Regions from separate parts of the Sporolactobacillus terrae genome, predicted to be linked through region 2. Evidence: riboswitches for the same ligand, from Rfam matches in the RefSeq annotation. Region 2 holds a riboswitch; the other holds the start of a gene.
What was found. A riboswitch is a leader RNA that binds a small molecule or an ion and turns the genes downstream of it on or off. The one in region 2 is predicted to bind FMN.

Region 1 (10,683 bases), 1.7 Mb from region 2:
ATCTTCCGGCAACAGCTCTGCATGAACTTCATCAATACCAAGTTGCTGGCTAATCGCCTGCGCGGTCCGCACATTGTCACCCGTCAGCATAACCATTCTTTTGATGCCCATTGCTTTTAACGCTGCTAAAGCTGCTTTAACCCCGTCTCTTGGCGTATCGGCGATACCAAGCATAAGCGCCAGTTGCTGATCGACCGCAACTAAAACGGTGGATATTCCTTTCTCTTCCATCTCAGTTAATTTTCGTTCCTGTTCCTGGTTCAGTCGAACCCCGGCTTCAGTTAACAGGTTACGATTACCAACCAGGACGGTCTGATTTTCCACAACTGCCCGGATTCCCTTACCCTTAACCACTTTGGTTTGCGTCACCTTCAGATGACTGTACTCAATAGCGTGCGCCTCGGCATAGGCTAAGATCGCCCGACCAAGTGGGTGATCGGATTCCTTTTCAATAGCAGCTGTATAGGCTAATCCACGTTGCTGACCAGGCATGGCCTTCATTTCTACGAGCTCAGTCTGTCCTTTCGTTAGCGTGCCCGTTTTGTCAAAGACTAACGTATCCACCTTACTGAACGTATTCATGATCTCGCCGCCTTTGATCAGAACGCCGCGTTTTGCGCCATTACCGATACCGGCGACATTGGATACCGGAGCACCGATCACTAAGGCCCCCGGGCAACCCAGGACTAAGATTGTGATGGCCAGACGGATGTCCCGCGTGATCCCCCAGACAATTATTCCCAATAAGAGAACGGCTGGCGTATAGTAGCGGGCAAAATGATCAATAAACTTTTCCGCATGTGATTTCGTATCCTGAGCTTCTTCAATCAATTCAATGATCTTACCGAATGTGGTATCCTCACCCACACGAGTTGCCTTAATGCGTAACGTTCCATTGTCTAAAAGAGTCCCGGCAAAAACGGTCGCGCCCACCGACTTATCAACAACCCGCGATTCGCCCGTGACACTGGCTTCATTCAGATAGCCGTGACCTGAGGTGATCACCCCATCCACCGGGACCTGGGCACCCGTCTTCACTAAGAGCTCATCACCCGCATTGACTTCATCACTATCCGTTTCCTGCACCTGACCATTCTCTTGATAAACCCAAGCTTTCGTCGGAGCCATTTCAGTCAAGGTTTTAATTGAGTTGCGCGTTTTCTGCAAGGTTTTCTGCTCCAGATAACTCCCGAACAAAAACAGAAAGACAACGATCGCCGATTCGTTATATTCACCAATGAAAAGGGCACCGATCACAGCGATACTGACTAACAATTCGATACTGATGACCTTTACGCTCAAGGCCTGCCATGCATGAATCAAAACCGGTAAAAAGCCGACAAGTGTAGCCGCGATAAAGGTCGCCGTATAACCTAATTCCCAATGAAAAAGTCCTTTACTTAAAAAGCCGAGGACAATCAAAGCACCGGTCAAATAGGTGATGTGTTGGTTATGCTTCTGTACCCATTTCTGGACGTTCATACAGCCTCCCCCTCCTTTTTATAACTCAAGGATAAACGGAGACGAAGAATTTAAAATTGACCGCTGTCAAGAAGTAACGATTTATTGTAGCATCAATGATTCGATTTCATTGCTGAAGTTCGTGCGGCTAAGGTTCCTTTTTGGTATGGGAAGACTTTATTGAAGCTAAAAGATGCGCTATGATTGAATCAATGATTTTTAAACGAAGATGCAAGAAGCGGATGATTGACCGCTATGTACAAAGCAAAACAAGGCTGATTGACGGATTGCAAAATCGATAAAGTGGGTGATGACATGAACATTGACGTAGTGCAGCACGTTCCCTTTGAAGGACTCGCATCTATTGAAGAATGGGGCAACGATAATGGCCATACCTTTCGCATGCATAAGCTCTATGAAAATCCCTCAATACCCCGGATCGATGATCTTGAATTTCTGATCCTACTCGGCGGACCAATGAGTGCAAATGATCAGGACCAACAATGGATTGACGAAGAGCGCAGATTAATCAGAAAGACCATTTCTGAAAATAAGCCTGTATTTGGCGTCTGTTTAGGCGCTCAACAGATTGCTAAAGCATTAGGAGCCGCTGTTATTCAAGGCGATAAAGAAGTAGGCTGGCATCCAATACGTTCCGTTTCTTCAAGGTTACCGTTTATACCAGAGGAATTGACTGTTTTTCATTGGCATGGCGAGCAATTTGAACTTCCCGATAGAGCGGAACGATTAGTGAGCAGCGCGGCATGTGAAAACCAGGGATTTATCTACAGTGAAAAAGTGATTGGCTTGCAATTTCATCTGGAAATGACCCCTAATCGTGTTCAGGGATTACTGACCCATGACGGAGATTATATTGATCACTCACAATTTGTGCAAAGCGCTGAAGAAATAACCGACTTTGGTACTCCTGAACAAAACAAAACGGTTTTATTTAAACGGCTAGACTACTTCGTTGAGCACAAGTCAATTTAAAAGGAGCTACTCCTCGTTGAAGTAACTCCTCAAAAAGCCAATAGGAAAAACGCTTAAAAACAGCAGCTAAAAACGAATGATAGAAATCCAGCAGTCATTCAGGATTTTTTATTTTGCGATCAATTCATTTAGCGATACCATTTCAAGTAATCCTTGCGCCGCTTCACTCCCCTTGTTTCCACTCTTCGTCCCTGCACGTTCAATCGCCTGCTCAATCGTTTCCGTGGTCAGTACGCCAAATATGACGGGTATATCTGAATTTAACTCGATTTGCGCTACGCCTTTGGCTACTTCATTACTTACGAGTTCATAATGTGTGGTTGCACCACGAATGACAGCACCTAGAGTAATGACCCCATCATATTTTTGAGTAGCGACTACTTTTTTGGTGATAAACGGTAATTCAAAGGCACCCGGTACCCAGTAAACATCGATGTTCTTCGCATCAACGCCGTGTCTTATCAAATTATCCTGAGCACCTGCAAGTAATTTTGATGTGATCAATTCATTAAAACGAGCAATGGTAATGGCAACCTTAACCTGTTCTCCTTGATATTTTCCTTCATAAACCGTCATGATTTAATCCCCTTTTCGAGTGATAACATGTGATGAAATTTTTCTTGCTTCGTCTTTAAATAATGCTTATTTTCTTGATAAACCGTTGTTTCGAGCGGTACACGTTCGACAACTTCAATATGATGTTGCTGCAGCTCTGCTATCTTTTCCGGATTATTGGTGAGTAACTTAATTTTTGAAACCCCTTCGTTTTTTAATAGCCATGCCGCTTGCGCATAGTGTCTTTCATCAGGTAAGAATCCTAAAGCAACATTCGCTTCATAAGTATCCATACCTGCTTCTTGAAGTTTGTATGCTTTTAGCTTATTCCGTAGGCCAATTCCCCTGCCTTCTTGACGTAAATATAAAATGGCGCCTGTTTTCGCTTCAGCAATTTGCTTCATTGCCTGATCTAATTGTTCGCCGCAGTCACAGCGATGCGAACCAAATACATCTCCAGTCAAACATTCTGAATGCACGCGAATCAACGGGGGTTCCTTGCTCTTCTTTAAGTCCCCCATTGACAGGACCAGCTGTTCTTTTCCTTCATGGTCAAGGTAGAGCGATAATTTAAATTCACCGTATTTAGTAGGTAATTGGACTGTGACATCAGCGCTCTTCTTTTGGTGGGTTAAATAGTCACTTAACTCGTCAATCGTTATAAAATCGAGTTGCCATTTCTGAGCCAGCTCTTTTAAGTCGGCCGTTCTCGCCATTTTGCCATCTTCGTTTAGAATTTCACAAATATAAGCGGACTCTTCATGAGCCAGTCTTGCTAAATCAACAGCCGCTTCCGTATGACCTCTTCTTTTCAAAACACCCGCATTTTCAGCAATGAGCGGAAAAATATGTCCCGGCCGTAAAAAGTCGCTTGGCTCACTAGTCGGATCAGCGAGCGCCTTTATCGTTTTCGCTCGGTCAAATGCTGAAATGCCTGTAGTCGTTTCTTTATGATCGACACTAATTGTAAAGGCTGTTCCAAACGCATCGGAATTTTCAGCCGTCATCGCATGTAAATCTAACCGTTGCGCAATCTTCTTAGTTATAGGTACACAGAGTAAACCCCGAGCGTTTTTGGTCATAAAATTAACCGCTTCGGGGGTCACTTTACTGGATAGCCCGATTAGATCGCCTTCAGCTTCTCTATTGTCATCATCAGCAACAATAATTAATTGCCCTGCTTTTAACGCTTCAACCGCATGTAGGATCTTTTCTTCACACATGATACCCTTCCTCGTTTAAATGAATCGTTGTTCTCAATAATGACTTCACATATTTACCGACGACATCGGTCTCCAAATTGACATAATCCCCTTTTACTAAACGATCAAAATTCGTATTTTCTAAAGAATGTGGGATCAAAGCTACAGCGAATGTTCCCGGTTTGACATCATCAACCGTCAAGCTCGTGCCATTGATGGCAATTGAGCCTTGTGGAACAATTTCACCTTTTAGTTCTGGTGGATAATAAAAGGTTAATTTAAGTGAGTTTTCGTACTTCATTTTTTGAATTAATCGAGTGGTTTGATCAACATGCCCAGAGACGATATGCCCTTCAAACCGGTCATTTGGAGCCATTGCGCGCTCTAAATTGACTAAAGTGCCTTCTTTCATTTGCGAAAAAGTCGTTTTCTGAAAGGTTACCGGCATAACGTCAACGGAAAAGTGATCCTTTTCAACAGTGGTTGCCGTTAAGCAAACACCGTTAATTGCCATGCTATCGCCAACTTTGAAACCCTTTAATCGATCCGTATCTTCTACAGATACCGTCAACGTGATGTGATGTTGCTGCTTATTCACCCGTTTTATTTTCCCAACCGTTTGAATTAACCCTGTAAACATTTACTTCACCCTCTCACTGACAATGCGTAAATCTTCACCAATACGTTCGATACTTTTGAAGGTCAAATTAGTTTCACGATCGATCATTCCGTTGCCGGAAAACGCGGATAAACCGGTACCGCCAATTAATTTAGGCGCGAGATAAGTAATCACTTCTTCATAGCAATGCGCTTGCAAAAAGGTGTGATGAATCTGCGCGCCGCCTTCAACATAGATGGATTGCACCCCTTGCTGTCCAATATCATCCACAATCTTTGGTATTGAGAAATCATCGGTTTGGATAATTTTCACATGATCGGGTGCCTTTTCTTGTAATGCACTCCTCGTAAAAATCCAAATTGGCTCTGGATGCTCAAATAATTTAAACGCTTCAAAATGCAGCGTCTTCCCGCTTCTGTCTACGATTATTCGAATGGGTGGATAGTCACTGTTTTCACTAGGCAATAAGATGGGATTGTCTGCTAAAACTGTGCCACTTCCGACTAGAATCGCTTGATAGCCTAATCGCTCTTCATGCACAAATCGATTCGCCCGTTTACCGGTAATCGCCGTTCTTTCACCTGGTTTAGCTGCTATTTTTCCATCTAAACTAAGGGCTTGTTTTAACACAATATACGGTTTTTTATGTCGATAGAAATAGTTATAGTGCTTATTTAGTGATTCAGCTTCACTCGTGAGACAATTCATTTTCACGTCAATTTGATGGGCTTTTAAGATTGCTGCGCCTTTATGAGCAACAATCGGATTAGGATCAAGTTGGCCAATGACCACGCGCTTAATCCCACTGTCAATGATCGCTTGCACACACGGCGGCTGTTTTCCGTAATGTGTACAAGGTTCTAAAGTGACATATAAAGTTGAATCGTGCAGTTCTTCGGGGTGAGCACAATGGTCAATGGCCATTCTTTCCGCATGTTTTTCACCAAATTTCGCATGATAGCCGGTTGCAATAATGCGATTATTTTTCACAATAACGGCACCTACTCGTGGATTTCTATACGTGTTTCGACCACCTTTTTCAGCCAGCTCAATTGCTTTTTTCATGAACCGTTCATCCAATTGCACGTCCCCCTTTCTTTAAAAAGATACAAAAAGCCCCGTAGTAACCTACGGGGCAACACAAAATAGACTTAGTTTTATTATTATCTAACTAGACCATAGCAAAAAAGATACAATCCTCGTTAGAATTGCAATAATACTAAATTCTTCTCCCATCCAGACTTTAACTGTCGGTTCTAGACTCTCACTAGATCCACCGCAAAATTGCGGGTCACGGACTTTAAGCTTACTTGCTTATTACCGTCGGTCGGGAATTACACCCTGCCCCGAAGAATATATTCAACTTTACTTGTAATACTAAATCATTACATTTGATCTGTCTACTTTTTCGTTTTTTCAATGATTTATTTAAAATTCAGAAAACCTGTTTTACCGATTGCCATTTTCAGTTATGATGGAGTAAGAATAAGCGATGAACCGAATGAATTCATCATCAAAACCCCTTTTCTTGATACCATGCGATTTCGTTTTTATAAGATGGAACTGGGCAAAATGAACTGGCACGCATTTATGCACAGCAACAATCCTGCAAGTGCCGCTTTGATGAGTAAAATGAATTATAAAAAGAAAGAACGTGTAGCCGTTCGGCTTGCCTTTCTCAGGCAGATGGCCGGTTTGCAGCTTGATGAAGCACGCAGCAGCATGATCAACGGTTTTTTTGAAACCTATTTAAATCTGAGTGAAAATGAGGTGGATCAACTCATGAAAGAAGTCCATGCATTACCGAAAGATGAGCGAGAACAAGTCATCAAATGGCCGAATTCATTCTATGATCGCGGATTGAAGAAAGGTAAAACTGAAGGCAAAATAGAAGCTCGAAAAGAGATGGCGCTGCGTATGCTTCAAAAGAAAATAGACCTCCACACCATCGCCGAATTAACCGGGTTATCAATAGAAGAGCTCATCAAGATGAATAAATAAGCACAAAATAATGAACAGGCATCATTCTAAGAAGTGATGCCTGTTCAGCTGCGGATTCGGTAAAAGAGTAGCAATCCCAAAACTTTCCATCTATTGATCGTCTCCCACATAGGTGATAAATTCGGAAAAATTCATGTTGCTTCAGATGCATATAAAGACCGGAACCCTGTTTTATGTTCTTTGATGGAATACAGTCTAAACGTGTAGGCTTTTTTCTGGATCATGGGCTCACCCACCTGCTTAGGAAATCCTTTTATACACAAATCATAGTGCGAACGCTTATTCTAGTCAATCGTGATTATTGCCAATGGTAACGAGACACTAAAGAAAGCGATTCATCTTACCGCTTAGCTTCTCGCAAAGCTTGAAGCGGGGAATTCTCGCCAAAATCGTGTTAAACAGAGTCGTTTTAATGACGACATTTTCACTTCGTCATTTTCCCATTCGACGCATCATTTTCCACATGCCAAAGCGCCAAAGGGACGGATGATTTCTTGCAATCCGTACCGCAATTCTATCTGTTAATGAATGATAATACCTTCTTGAGGGATTTGAATCCGTCGCAGCTTTATAGAAAATTTTTGCTAAATCATCAGACGTTGCCGATGCTTGAAAAGAAAATAAAAGCTTCTTGATCGCCAGCACGAGTTTCCTATAGGGTGAGTCTGCTTTTAAATTCTTTTCCGCTTTTTGCATTGCTATGTCTCCCCACTCAGACTGAGTAGCTCCCGGTTGAATCACAATGCTCCGGAGACCAAATTGTCGGATTTCCATATCGAGTACATCTGACCATATCCCCAGCGCTGCTTTAGTCGCATGGTACCATCCACCAAGAGGCATATAAACATTTTCTCCAACCGACGTCACATTGATCATCCGTCCAAATTGTTGCTTCCGCATCAGCGGCAAGACCAGCTTAGACAATTCACCGGCCGCAAATAAATTGACATCAAATTGATATTTGGCATTTTCAAGGTTAACTTCTTCCAGTGGACCGTACTCTCCATAACCTGCATTATTGATCAATACATCGACTCGGCCTTGTTCTTTTATTGCCGTCTCGACAAAATTTTGATTTGATTCATTGTCTGTAACGTCCAACGGGAGGACATGAATGCCGAGTTCATTCAGATCTTTCATACGTTGCGTTCGTCTGGCACCTGCATAAACGACCCAACCGTGATCATGAAAATATTTAGCACTTGCATACCCCATACCTGACGATGCGCCTGTAATTAATACCACTCTTTTTTCATTTTGCATGATTATGGCTCCTATCAAGACCGAACGTTCGGTCTTTTTATATTTTATTAAAAAGCGCATTTCTGCGCTCCCGTCAATCTTTAACGCCTTTTCATTGCATTCAGCACCATACAAATGATCGAATCCAGTTCCGAATCTGTCATTGTCCCATTGATCTCTGCCATTTTCATAGGTAAAGAAAAGAAAGTCGCGTACACATAGGCCGGTGCCTGAACAAACTCCGGATTTCCAACTATTTCTTCAAAAGCCCTGTAAATAGGCGCAGCCGTCGTTTCGGCATATTGGTGCGCCTCTTCGCTGACTACACTCGGATTGGTTTGAACCGCCTCCATAAATTTCGCTTCTTTAGGATAACGCTGATAGCGCTGAACAAAGTGGCGAATGAATGCGCCGATGCGTTCATCTAAATCCGGATGCTTCGCTTCAACTTCGGCAATACCTTCGTCCATCAAATCCTTTACGTACATATAGGTTTTGGAAAGTAGCTCCTCTTTATCTTTAAAATAGACATAGACCGTTGACTTGGATATTCCTGCTGCCGCAGCAATTTTGCTGATCGACAAATTGACCAGATCATTCGTTGAAGTCAGACTTAGAACTGCATGAAGAATCATTTGTAATTTATTTTTATCTTTATTTTTCATACAGCAATGGTAACCGAACGGTCGGTCGCTGTCAATTGTTTTTAACTCCACCCTCACATGCGTTCTCCATAAATCAATCGATGCAGCCTCTAATAGAGGTGAATAAACTTTTAATGGAAGAACACTTCTGTTAATGTAATGATCATCATGGGCGAGCAGAGGATTAATTCGAACTTCTGAATTCAAACAAGGGGTTTTTTCATGATGAAATCCGTCTGTTCCTCGTCACCCATATAAAAGGAATGGGCTCCATTTTGTACAAAACCAAATTTCTTATAAAAGGCAATTGCCTTCTCATTCTTTTCCCAAACACCTAGCCAGACCATTGTTTTATTTTGAATGCGGGCCATCTCCAGCGCTTGATTAATGAGATACTTTCCAAGTCCTTTTCTTTGAAACGTGCGTCTAATATAAATCCGCTCTATTTCAAGTGATTCATCGCCCATTTTTTCAGACTGAGCATCATTAACATTTATCTTCAAATAACCAGCAAGGTCTTTATTGAGATAGATGAAAAAGAACTCTGAAGAGGGGTCAGACATTTCTTTTTCCAGCTGTTTCACATTAAATGCTTCTTCTAAATAGGCTTTCATCGTTTCCGGAGAATTCTGCTCCCTAAATGTCTGGTCAAAAGTTTCAATACTTATTTCTTGGAGTATTGGTAAGTCTTCACGGCAGCACTTGCTAATCCTTATAGTCATTTTAAAATGGCACTCCTTTTATCGATCAATAATTTCTTTTGTTTCCCTTTTTTACAAATTCCCAATCTTTTTCTACATTTTTTCTAACTCTTTGAAGAAGATAAAAAATCGTTTCTGTTTCTTCTCCGGAAAGTCCCGCTAATGCAACGCTATTCGAATAATCATTTTCTCTTTTAATAAAAGGAAATACCTTTTTCCCTTTTTCTGTGAGAAAGAGTTTTTTTATTTTTTTGTTATGTTCATCATCTTTTTTTTCAATAAAACCCTTCATTTCAAGTTTTTGAATGGCACGAGCTGCTGTTGTTCGATCCACTTTGATCATCTCAGCTAACTTTTCTTGAATGATTCCCGGGTTTTCACCTATTCGCACAAGGTACAAATACTGCCCTTTTGTCAGTTCATATTCTTTAAATTCTATATTGCTTATCGAATCTAGTGCCCGGGCAATCATTCCAACTTCACGGAGAATTTCCTTCATCATTAACTCCTTCACAAATATTTTTATTGCATATGCAACAACTATGATATATATTAAATTTAAACTAATTTTATTGCATTTACAACAAAAACATTGATCAAGAGGAAGTGGCAAAATAAAGTGAAATATGCTTTTTATGTACTAGGCATTTTACTATTAACTCTTGGTATTTCTTTCACGATACAATCGGACCTCGGAACTTCACCCTTTGATGCACTTTTGGTAGGCCTATCTATAAATGTAGGGTTTACTGTAGGAAGTTGGGAAATTATACTTGCTTTACTATTAATAAGTTGTAATTCATTATTAAAAAGACAAAGGCCAGAATTTTTAGGGTTGTTAACATCACTTATAACAGGAATCGGTATTGATCTGTGGCTTTTTTTATTGCACTTTTTTGTAACACCTGAACAATGGTACAGCAAAGCGGTTTATTTTGGAATCGGCTTAGTTGTTATCGGATTAGGAACGTCAATCTATTTACATACAAATTTCGCCCCGATTCCAGTTGACCGATTAACATTAATTATTCAAGAATTAACGAGAACAAATATATTTTTTTCAAGGACGCTCATTTACGTCCTATTTTTGATCATCGCAGTCATTTTAAATGGACCCATTGGTGTTGGAACTCTATTAACGGTTTGTTTAGGGGGACCCCTACTCAATTACTTCATGTCACTAACTAAAAAAGTATTTGGCCGCTTACAAATAGACCGCCATCTTGAGCGTGCTCAATAAACAGTGGAATGTTCAGGGTACAGCC
Region 2 (10,683 bases):
GCGCACATGGGCGTAGATGCCCAATTGGAAGGGCGCAACGACTTGACTGTAGCGGGTAAAAAGATTTCCGGAAATGCTCAATTTGTCACTCAGGGACGTATTTTCAGTCATGGAACCCTGCTTTTTGATGTCGACTTGGACGTGGTTTCAAAGGCACTGCATCCGGACAAGGCGAAGTTCGAGTCTAAGGGGATTAAGTCCGTGAGAAGCAGAGTAACGAATATTCGCGAACACTTAGCAAAAGATAGAACCATTCATCAATTTAAGGAAGAATTACTGCACTATATCTTTGAAGGACAAGATCATGTGCCGGAATACAGATTGACGGATCAGGACTGGACAAAAATTATTGCACTCGCCAATCGTCGCTACCGGAATTGGGATTGGGTCTATGGAAAATCGCCGGAATTTAATCTGCAGAAGGCACGCCGTTTTCCAGGTGGACGTGTCGATTTCCGGATGAATGTCAAAAAAGGAAGGATTGAGAAACTGGCGATCTTTGGTGATTTTTTTGGCGCTGGCGATGTGCATGAGTTTGAACGGCAGCTCATCGGGCTAAAATATGACCCAAATATACTTGATCAAAAACTGAAAGCGATCGACTGCCACCATTATTTTGGAAAAATTGGCGCGGAAGAACTGCTTGCTGCACTTTTCTGACAGCAAAGCGACAAGGTCAGATTGCGAATCAAACGCACGGGCTTTTGCGGGATTGATGTTCTAAACAAAGAAGTTGCGGACTAAATTGATAATAGCCCGTCCTTTAGTTATGAGAGACGGACAATCTGTGGGTAATGAAAGAGGAGGGTCCATCTTGAGACGTAAAAAAGTGTTCGGGTGGTTTATCATTTTATACGGGATTTATCTGCTAACCATGGCTGCTTATTTTTTTGTTTGGGCAAAATCATCCATTCCTTTGACAATGAAAGGAACAGCGGCCGATCCTTCTTTATTCATGAACAAACAACAGCTTGCTGAAAGCAGCACATTGAATGCATGGCGTCATTTTCTTTCTTTCGCGACCATTCCGCTCGATTGGGGCGTTTATCTGTTTGTGCTTGTTGGAGGCTTCTCATTATGGATCAAGAAATGTTCAGAACGGCTGTCCCGTTCGTTTATTGTCCAAATGGTTCTGTGTTATGTTTGTCTGTCATTGATCACGCTCATCGTTTTTCTACCGGTTTCCTTTGCGTCATATCAGTTATCCGTGCACTTTGGCATCTCGGTTCAGTCGCTTGCGGACTGGCTTAAGGATCAAGCAATCAGCACAGCAGTCAGTACATTGATTGGGTTGATCGCCATGACGGCGGTAATGGCTCTGGTCCGGCGCTATCCAAAGAATTGGTGGCTGCCGGCTTGGTTGCTGTCGATTCCATTTATTCTTTTTATGATGTACGTACAGCCGGTTGTGATTGATCCGCTGTATAATCATTTTCAGCCGCTAACAGATGGGGAATTAAAGACTGAAATTCTGAATATGGCATCGAGAGCAGGCATCCCGGCGAATAATGTTTATGAAGCAGACATGTCTCGGGAGACGAATGCAATGAACGCTTACGTGAATGGTATCGGCACACATTTGCGTATTGTCCTATGGGATACAACGGTCAATCGTCTGAGTCATTCCGAGGTACTGTTTATTATGGCACACGAAATGGGCCATTATGTGATGCACCATATCATATGGGGGACCGTTTCGGCACTGATTGGACTTCTGCTGACGTTGTGGATTGCTGCGAAAATTCATTTATGGGCAAGCATTCGCTGGGGGGGACGCATGAATATTTCTCACCCAGGCGATTTAACGGCGCTGCCAATGCTGCTTCTCATTCTGTCGCTCCTTTCATTTGCTGCCGAACCGGTGCAAAATATGATTTCGCGCGATTTTGAATGGCAAGCCGACCAATACGCGATTGAGATGACACAAGACCGTCAGGCGGCGATTCGTTCCTTTCAGAAGCTATCTGTATCCAGCCTTAGTGAAATGAATCCACCGGCGTTAGTAAAATGGATTCAATACGATCACCCAACCATGCTCGAGCGAATAGATTATTTAGAGCATGTGAAATTAAATCGGTGATGGCAAAATTCAAAAGGCGCTTTCCTTTCTTTGTGAGTATGATAAAGTAATGTGGAAAGCGTTTTCATAATATGGATAAAGGGACTGAGGCATCTACGATGGCAAATGAGAGGAAGACAGTCGCTGTTTTGTACGGTGGAAAGTCTACAGAACATGAAATCTCACTGCTCACTGCCTTTTCAGTAATCAATGCGATCAATTTAAAGCGATATCGCGTCTTACCTGTTTATATTAATCAGGACGGACGTTGGATTCCAGGCAGTGAAATCACGGGAAAACTTGAGTCAAAGGATCAACTGCTGCTTCACGAGAATAGTAAAGCGGAACACGCGGTGGAACACTGGATTGCACCGTCCAGTCCGGTGGATGCAACAAGCGCTCGCCCGGATATTGTTTTCCCACTTCTTCATGGACCAAATGGCGAGGATGGTACGGTGCAAGGCTTGATGGAGCTGCTTAATCTTGCTTATGTAGGATCCGGTGTTGCCGGATCGAGTGTTTGTATGGATAAGGTATTGATGAAAGATATCTTAAAAACGCATAAGATTCAGGGCCCGAATTATCTGTCGGTATCACGTTTTGAATGGGAAAGCGATGCACCAAGCCTGATCCTAGCCATTAAGCGTTCGATTGGCTATCCTTGTTTTGTAAAACCGGCAAACGGGGGATCCAGTGTAGGGATCAGCAAGTGCGTCAGTGAGACGGACCTGTCGGCGGCGATCACAGAGGCACTTCTTTACGATTCAAAGGTTATTGTTGAGGAGCATATTAATGGGCGCGAAATTGAAATCGGCGTTCTCGGCAACCATGAGCTTTCCATTTCGGTTCCCGGTGAAATCATTACGAAAAATGCAGCCTTTTACGATTATCAATCTAAGTATCATGAAGGAAACAGTACGCTAGTTATTCCGGTTCATTTATCTGAAAAGGTATTGGCGGAACTTGAAGAAACGGCAAAGCGTGCGTTTGCGGCACTCAATCTGTCCGGGCTTGCGCGTGTCGATGTGTTTCTCAGAGAGAAAGATCAACGCATTGTCGTTAATGAATTAAATACGATGCCTGGCTTTACTCAGTTCAGCATGTTTCCTTTACTCTGGCAGCATACTGGATTGTCCTATCCGCAATTAATTGAAACGTTGATTGATCTGGGGTTACAGCGGCATGACGACAAGCAGAAGATCCATTATCGTATTCAGTGCTGAATTAGGGCATCAAGAAAACCCCCAAAAAGGCTGATTGAGCCAAATGGGGGTTTTTGTACGACTAGAAAGTAGCGACATTTTCAAGGAAAGCGCATTTCTTTATGTAAAACAAAGAAGCTTGCCCGCTAAGGAGCAAGCTTCTTGTCTTAGTTAAGTACGGTAACGGTTAAGGTTCTACGGCCAAATTGTAAAGCTTGATCCCGCGATGGAAAATGAACGTCAATTCGCTTTCCCTTAATCGCTCCTCCGGTGTCTCCGGCGACAAAGACGCCGTACCCGGGGATTTTTACCTTTGATCCAAGTGGAATGACTTTTGGATCCACAGCAATCACTTTGGCGTTCGGATTACTGGAGAAATCAATCCCGGTGGCGGACCGTCCTCCAAGAGAATAACTTGTCGCCTCCACAGTTATTGATCGACCGGCTTGCTCAGCGGGCGCTGACTTTGGCGCTTGGGCTGGCTGAGCTGAAGTTTTACTTGCCCTTGGCTTATTTGTGTCTGCAGCACGCTCAGCTTCTTTTTGAGCTTGTTCTTTTGCTTCTTTTTCAGCCGCTTTGCGCGCGGCTTCTTCAGCAATTTTCTTTGCTTTTTCTTCAGCCGCCTTACGTGCACGCATTTTGGCTTGCTTTTTTTTCTGAATCTTAAGCGTAACGAGACCTTCTTGATTTTCTTTCGCTTCGCTGGTATGACGATATACCGTGTAAAGAACCGTTTTTGTACCCGCACCAATGAGTTCTTTTGAATCATTGGTTGAATCCGTTTCAAAGGCACTGACTGCCGACAGGGTGGATTCACCGACAACACCGTGATCTTCTCCGTCATAATAGCCAAGTTTTTGAAGTTCCTCTTGTAGCTTCTCAACGATTGGTCCTGAATCGCCTTGCTGAATCAAACTATTCCCAAATATTATGTTGATCTCCTGGCTGTCTGATTGAAGAGCCGGTGTGTTTGCTGCAAAACCAATTGCCTGACTCTGTTTAGGATCCTTACTTTTGTATGCGTGACTATCATTCGTACTGCCCGTTTTGGCGAAAGCAATAGTCGTTGGTGTTATGACACCAAAACATACTGCTAAGCTCGTCATCGCCGTCAGCCTTTTAATGATATTCATAAAGTAATAACCTCCTTAGATAAGCCGCCATGAAAGAATCATGGTCAACTCCAAGGGCTATTCTAAGGGTTTAATGTCTCAGCCGTGTTTTAGCGATATTACAGTTCTGTAACATGAGATCAATAGTGTTCATTTTGTCAATACATTTTTCGCTGTTTTTTACTCTATTTTTGTGAAATAGAGACAGGCGTGGCGACTTTTGTCCAATCGTTTCCTTGCCTTGCATCTTCATTGAATCGCAAATTTTGCGGTCTGCTTTTTGTTCATCTATACTGGTTAATAGGAGAAAAAAATAACTAAAAAAAGAATGATGTCGATACAAGACATGTTCCAATGTAATGATGACTAAGTCGCGTTTTATTAAAAATTGGAGGACAGTCATGGAAGCGAAAAGAGCACGAGATTCATTCGCAGTACTTTCATCTCAAGTTATGCCAAATGACACAAATAATCACGGAACATTATTCGGAGGAAAATTAATGATGTATGTTGATAATATTGCGGCAATTGCGGCAAATCGACATGCTCGGGAGCTCGTTGTGACTGCTTCTATTGATTCCGTTGACTTTTTGCGGCCAATTGATACGCAATCATCGGTGTGTTTTGAAGCGTTCGTTACATGGACGCATAATACATCAATGGAAGTTTTCGTAAAGGTTATTGCTGAAAATCTACGAACGGGCGTGCGGAGGTTGTGCACGACCTGCTTTTTGACTTTTGTTGCGCTTGATGATCAGGGGAAACCGACTACCGTGCCGAAAATAATTCCGGAGAGCGAAGAAGAGAAGATGCTGTTTTCGAGCGCTGAAAAGCGCTATACGCAAAGGAAACAGCGCCGCGGGCAAGCAAAGGCGTTTACAGAGCGGCTCTCATTGAACAAACCTTGGGCATGAGTTATTGCCCGGTTTTTCACAGGCTTTCACACGAAATGAAGGTTTCTGCATAACATGTAGTGTTGAGTAAGGACACAAGCTCAATAATTTTAAATGAAGGGGCGAGTGACGATATGGGTGCTTCTACTGGTGGATACAGCGGCAGTTTTGCGTTAATCGTTGTTCTGTTCATTTTGCTGATCATTGTGGGTACAGCTTACGTTTATTAATGACTGATGCTCATTAATGTATGATGAAGAACACCCGCGGCATGCCGCGGGTGTTCTAATTATGGACTTTAGTCCGTTGAGTACGTGTAGCGTGCGAAACATAAAACCCCCCGCTATGCGGGGGGAGTACCAAATCGTTATACAAAGAAGCGCTTCCTTTCGATAGAATATAGATGTTCAGGCTATATTGCTACATGAAAGGAAGCGCTAGAATGGCTAATAAAGCAAACAGTTTAGCCCATACCAAATGGTTGGATAAGCTACTTACCGCAAGAGGTCACGAATTCGTGCGTTATGCGGATGACTGTAACATCTATGTCAGAAGCCGGCGCGCGGGATACCGAGTTCTTGCCAGTGTCACCAGGTTTCTGGAAAAAGATCTAAAAGTGACGGTCAACCGGGAAAAGACGCAGGTGGGTTCGCCGCTGAGGCTTAACTTTCTGGGATTCTCCCTGGGGGTCTCCCGTAACGGTGCCTATGCGCGACCAAGCATGAAAACCAAGAGGCTCCAGTCTATTCAAAGTGCCTAAGTTATTGAACCACCGTATACGGGTCCGTACGTACGGTGGTGTGAGAGGTCGGAAACCGAAGGTTTCCTCCTACTCGATTAGGGATGTTCAATGGTTGCGTGACACAAAAATTTTCCTTCTATTATATATGAAGAAAAATCATTTTCCTCAAGCTGCGATACGCTTGTCAATAAACCGTTTCAACCGTGCACTGACCGGAATCATGATTAACGTGAGAGCGGCACCTTTTAGTAGATTAAAGGGCATAACGCCATACACGATTAAGGTCAGCAGGCTGTGGATGCTGCGATTTGCCGATTGTGACATGCCAACCATTGCGTCAATGCTGTATCCGAGAAACAGAGCATAACTTGGGAAAATAAAGTAATAATTGATGACTGCCATAATCACGGTCATTGTTAGCGTGGCTGTAATCATGCCGAACAAAAGCGAGAGAGCTGTTCTTTTTCTCCGGTAAAAGCCCCAAGTAACCAAGATAAAAATCGTTCCAGCAGCAAAGTTGGCAAATTCGCCAACAGGAACGACGGTAAGCGATCCCGTAAGCAGGACATGGAGAATATTCTTAATCGCTTCAATTGCGATTCCGGCTCCTGGTCCTAAAATAATTGCGCCAATGAGTGCAGGCAGATCACTGAAATCCATGGTAAGGAAGACCGGAAAAAGCGGAATTGGAAAGGCGATCAGCATAATTAAAAAGCCAAGTGCAGACAACAGTGAGATAAGTACCATTTTTTTCAAAGATGTGTTCATCAAAATACCCCCATATACGTTTACATTTTGGGGATCATGCGACGTGTAACTGAATTTACACGGTGCTATCAATACGCTTTTACAGAATCTTAACGTCAAAAGAGCCCAAAGGAAGTTCCTTTGGGCTCAATAAAATCAACGTTTCAAAAGCGTACGAAAAAATACGCACAACGACAAATAAACGCGTCACATCATCCTTCTTCCATCCAGACTTTACTGTCGGTTCCGGATTCGCACCGGATCTGCCTTTCGGCTCGCGGACTCTGACATTTGCCATTACCGCCGGTCGGGAATTACACCCTGCCCTGAAGGAACACTATTCAATTACAAAATCAGTATACACCAAAATTGATTAAACAACAATAGCCATCATCCATTGTCTCTCCGTGAATGACCGAATACACAACGAAGGCCGGCTAAATCCACATGCCATTTTGCAGCAGTACGTTCGTTTCGAAATGATTAAATATAATGATCAAGCACAACCCCTATGGAAAGAAGGATACCGAACAAGGTCTGCATTTGGGCGGTTGCTTTCATTGCGGGCATCATCTGAATTGCTTTTGTCTTCATCTGAAAACGTTTGGCAGCTTGAATGGCTTTAGGCAGGCTGGCAAAAACAATCAGCAGCCAAGCCGATTCAACATGAAAGACCATGAGGCCGATAATCCAAGCATAGGAAAAGGCGAATACACTTGCCAGCACCTTGATTGCTTTTTGTCGACCAAGCAAGATTGGCAACGTCAACCGGCCTTTTGCTTGATCGCCTTCCAAATCACGAATATTGTTGGCCATGTTAATGCCACCAACCAACAGGCCAATCGGAATCGAGATCAGGATGCAGTTAAGCGTAAGGGTTCCCGTCTGGATGAAAAATGAAATCCAGATAATAAACACCCCCATGAATAAGCCGGAAATGAGTTCGCCAAAAGGGGTATAGGCGATCGGATAAGGTCCTCCGGAGTAGAGATATCCCGTCAAGATGCAGATTGAGCCAACCAAGGCAATCCACCAACTGCTGTTGGCACAAATATAAACACCAATAAGCATTGCGGTAAAACAGAGTGCAAAAGCGAGTCTGAGAATCGTTTTTGGATGAAAGCCGTCCCGCACGATGCTGCCGCCAATCCCTACGGAATGCTCATCATCCAACCCGCGCTTATAATCAAAATATTCATTGAAAAGATTCGTTGCAATCTGAATCAGCATTGAGGCGATCAACATTGCAACAAATAAACGTATATTGGGACTTTTTACTGGTAATACAAGTGCTGTTCCAAGGGCTACCGGTACAAATGAAGCAGATAAGGTATGCGGTCGGAGCATAAACCACCATTTTTTAAAGCCGGTATTTTTTTCGAGTGCTCGTTCCCCCATCATTAATCTCTCCCACAATTAAAAGATACTGTTATGCAACAATTTAGCAGATTCATAGATTTCACGTACGAAAAATGCTGAGAATTGTCACTAAATTGACATACTCTTGTTCTTTTTTAGTTTATGGAATCGAGAAGCAGGTGTCAATATGAAGAGGGGAATGATTCGTATAAATTGGGAAATTTGTGTTGCACGCTTGAATTTGAAGATCGATGGACAGGCTACCGAAGCGGGCTCAATGAAGATCAGGACTGGGAAGTTTGGACAGGTGTTCCGTTAGAAGGATTTGAAGCGGACAGGGGGTGTCGGTTTAATAAACGTTTAAGCGTGTCGCACTCAAGGCCGGTCAACGTGATGCCTCGACTCATTTTTTTCTTGTCGGGGGCCCAGCTGCGTATATCGTATTTTGCTTCGCGCTGGTTCCAGCTGACTAAGTTAAACTCCTTTGTCCAACCGCTGTTTTCCGTTGCAAGCACGCCATAGTGCTCAACAATAGCGAATGTTACTTCTGAATTTGAATCTGCCATCGTATAATCACCTCTTCGAATGATTTGAACAAATGTTCTGATATTATTGTAAAAGCAAACAAATGTTCTGTCAATGGTTTATCTGAATTTTTCAAAGTTGATCTTGATACGTTCTGTTATAATTACTGCAAGAAACCTTTTATTTAAAGGAACGCATCAAGGAGTTGTGTGCCCGTGTTAAAATATACCATTGCTTTTTTAAAAATTCATGAGCAGCTATTAATGATTAATCGGCAGAAATCACCCTGGCAGGGAGCATGGAACGGTGTTGGAGGAAAATTGGAACCGGGAGAAACACCTGAAGCGTGCGTGATTCGTGAGATTTGGGAAGAAACAGGAATTGTCGTTCATGATCCGCAGTTTCGAGGGATTGTAACCTGGGAACCAGACAAAGAACCGACACAAGGAATGTATGTGTTCCTTGCCAATATCTCAGCGCAAGAGGTTATGGATTTACCACGCGCGACACGTGAGGGGATATTGGCATTAAAGGATATTTCTTGGATTCTTTCTGAGGATAACTTTGGAATTGTTCCGTCCATCCGTTTCTTTCTGAAACATACGCTTGACGAAACAAAACGCCCGGCAGATTACCACTGCACCTTTGAGGGGGACGAAATTGTCCGCGCAGAAATTCGTCCACTTCACGATAGAGTCCTGCGTTAAGGAAGCAGAAGCAGAATAAGCAGCATTAGACAACCAAGTATGCCGATGATAAAAAGGATCCAGTAATCGGCGCCCATCATGACGGTAAGCAGAGGGGAAAGTACGGTATAAACACCGGCAATGAACAGGATGATACTCACAGTCGTGAGAAATCGTACAGGCTTATTCATGTGCTGCAAGCTGAGTCGTGTCAAAAATGCTTTTTTGCGGAAACAATAGAGAACGATGCTGCATATTAGAAAAAGAAGACCGAGCATAACCCATTTATCCATGTCTGATGAACATCCTTTGTATCAATTTCATTCTTCCTATTCATTATACATAAGCTTTAGAAGAAATTGAGAAAACAGAGCTAATTTTTATATGAAAATTGGCTGTCTCGCAAGGGGGGCTCGAATAAATGTAAACGGCGCTCCGGTCGCTTGGCTCGCGGCTCGCACAGGAAGCCTGCACCTGAGCGCTTGATTCAGCATTTATGCATCGAAAAAGGGTGTCTCAAACGTCTGTTTTCGACTTTGAAACACCCTTATTCAACAGGTTAATGTGTGTGAATCGGCTGTTGATTTGATTCATCCGGAAGATCTGCAGTACAGTGCGCACATTTCGTTGCCTTGATCGGGATCGAGGAGAAGCAGTATGGACAAGTCTTTGTTATCACAGCGGTTTCTTTTTTCGGAGTCGCTTTTTGCAACATTTTAATGGCACAGAAAATGACAAATGCGATAATGATGAAGTTAATTACATTATTGATAAAAACACCATAATTTATTGTTGGTGCACCGGCTTTTTTTGCTGCTTCTAAACTGCTGTATGTGTGTCCCGATAAATTGATGTATAGACTGCTGAAATCAACTTTGCCAAGCAGCAGCCCGATTGGCGGCATGATCACATCTGTGACAAGCGAGCTGACGATTTTGCCAAACGCGGTTCCAATAATTACCCCAATCGCAAGATCGATGACATTTCCCCGTGCAAGAAACTTTTTAAATTCGTCTAATGTCTTCATATACACCCACCCTGGTCAAGTATTATAACGTAAATCATAGCATTTTCGACATTTTATTAAAAGAAATCCACATTTAGATGAGTAAAACCGGATCAATCGGCGCATTCTATGCTCAGGAGGTTGATTCGGGTGAAGTATCAAAAGCTGATTTATGCCCTATGTGCAATGCTTGCACTTATCGTCATTGCCTTTGTGCACCATCCGCATTTAAGCGCTAATGCAAAAGATGCTCAGAACGGCAAACTGATTGTTTCATTGATCAATGCCAAAAATGAGGAAATGGGTACAGCAAAACTTAGTGAAACAGCAAAAGGGGTACGTATCGAGCTGG

Region 1: another riboswitch for FMN. It lies ahead of ribD (bifunctional diaminohydroxyphosphoribosylaminopyrimidine deaminase/5-amino-6-(5-phosphoribosylamino)uracil reductase RibD); the one in region 2 lies ahead of K7399_RS02900 (ECF transporter S component).

The regions. Positions count from the first base shown of each region.
Region 1 covers NZ_CP082837.1:2,301,894-2,312,576, forward strand. The annotation lists gene K7399_RS10990 (heavy metal translocating P-type ATPase) at 1-1,482, opposite strand, end outside; gene K7399_RS10995 (type 1 glutamine amidotransferase) at 1,777-2,454, shown strand; gene ribH (6,7-dimethyl-8-ribityllumazine synthase) at 2,563-3,030, opposite strand; gene ribA (GTP cyclohydrolase II) at 3,027-4,232, opposite strand; gene K7399_RS11010 (riboflavin synthase) at 4,225-4,851, opposite strand; gene ribD (bifunctional diaminohydroxyphosphoribosylaminopyrimidine deaminase/5-amino-6-(5-phosphoribosylamino)uracil reductase RibD) at 4,852-5,910, opposite strand; FMN riboswitch at 6,051-6,188, opposite strand; gene K7399_RS11020 (RpnC/YadD family protein) at 6,403-6,831, shown strand; gene K7399_RS11025 (SDR family NAD(P)-dependent oxidoreductase) at 7,264-8,094, opposite strand; gene K7399_RS11030 (TetR/AcrR family transcriptional regulator) at 8,175-8,795, opposite strand; gene paiA (spermidine/spermine N(1)-acetyltransferase) at 8,921-9,439, opposite strand; gene K7399_RS11040 (MarR family winged helix-turn-helix transcriptional regulator) at 9,465-9,917, opposite strand; gene K7399_RS11045 (YczE/YyaS/YitT family protein) at 10,038-10,658, shown strand.
Region 2 covers NZ_CP082837.1:635,919-646,601, forward strand. The annotation lists gene K7399_RS02865 (lipoate--protein ligase) at 1-660, shown strand, start outside; gene K7399_RS02870 (M48 family metallopeptidase) at 815-2,080, shown strand; gene K7399_RS02875 (D-alanine--D-alanine ligase) at 2,179-3,282, shown strand; gene K7399_RS02880 (3D domain-containing protein) at 3,429-4,394, opposite strand; gene K7399_RS02885 (acyl-CoA thioesterase) at 4,775-5,287, shown strand; gene K7399_RS02890 (YjcZ family sporulation protein) at 5,401-5,496, shown strand; gene K7399_RS16270 (reverse transcriptase domain-containing protein) at 5,709-6,026, shown strand; gene K7399_RS02900 (ECF transporter S component) at 6,174-6,776, opposite strand; FMN riboswitch at 6,967-7,093, opposite strand; gene K7399_RS02905 (1,4-dihydroxy-2-naphthoate polyprenyltransferase) at 7,239-8,153, opposite strand; gene K7399_RS02910 (YdbC family protein) at 8,399-8,680, opposite strand; gene K7399_RS02915 (NUDIX hydrolase) at 8,855-9,346, shown strand; gene K7399_RS02920 (hypothetical protein) at 9,343-9,618, opposite strand; gene mscL (large conductance mechanosensitive channel protein MscL) at 9,885-10,352, opposite strand; gene K7399_RS02930 (superoxide dismutase family protein) at 10,482-10,683, shown strand, end outside.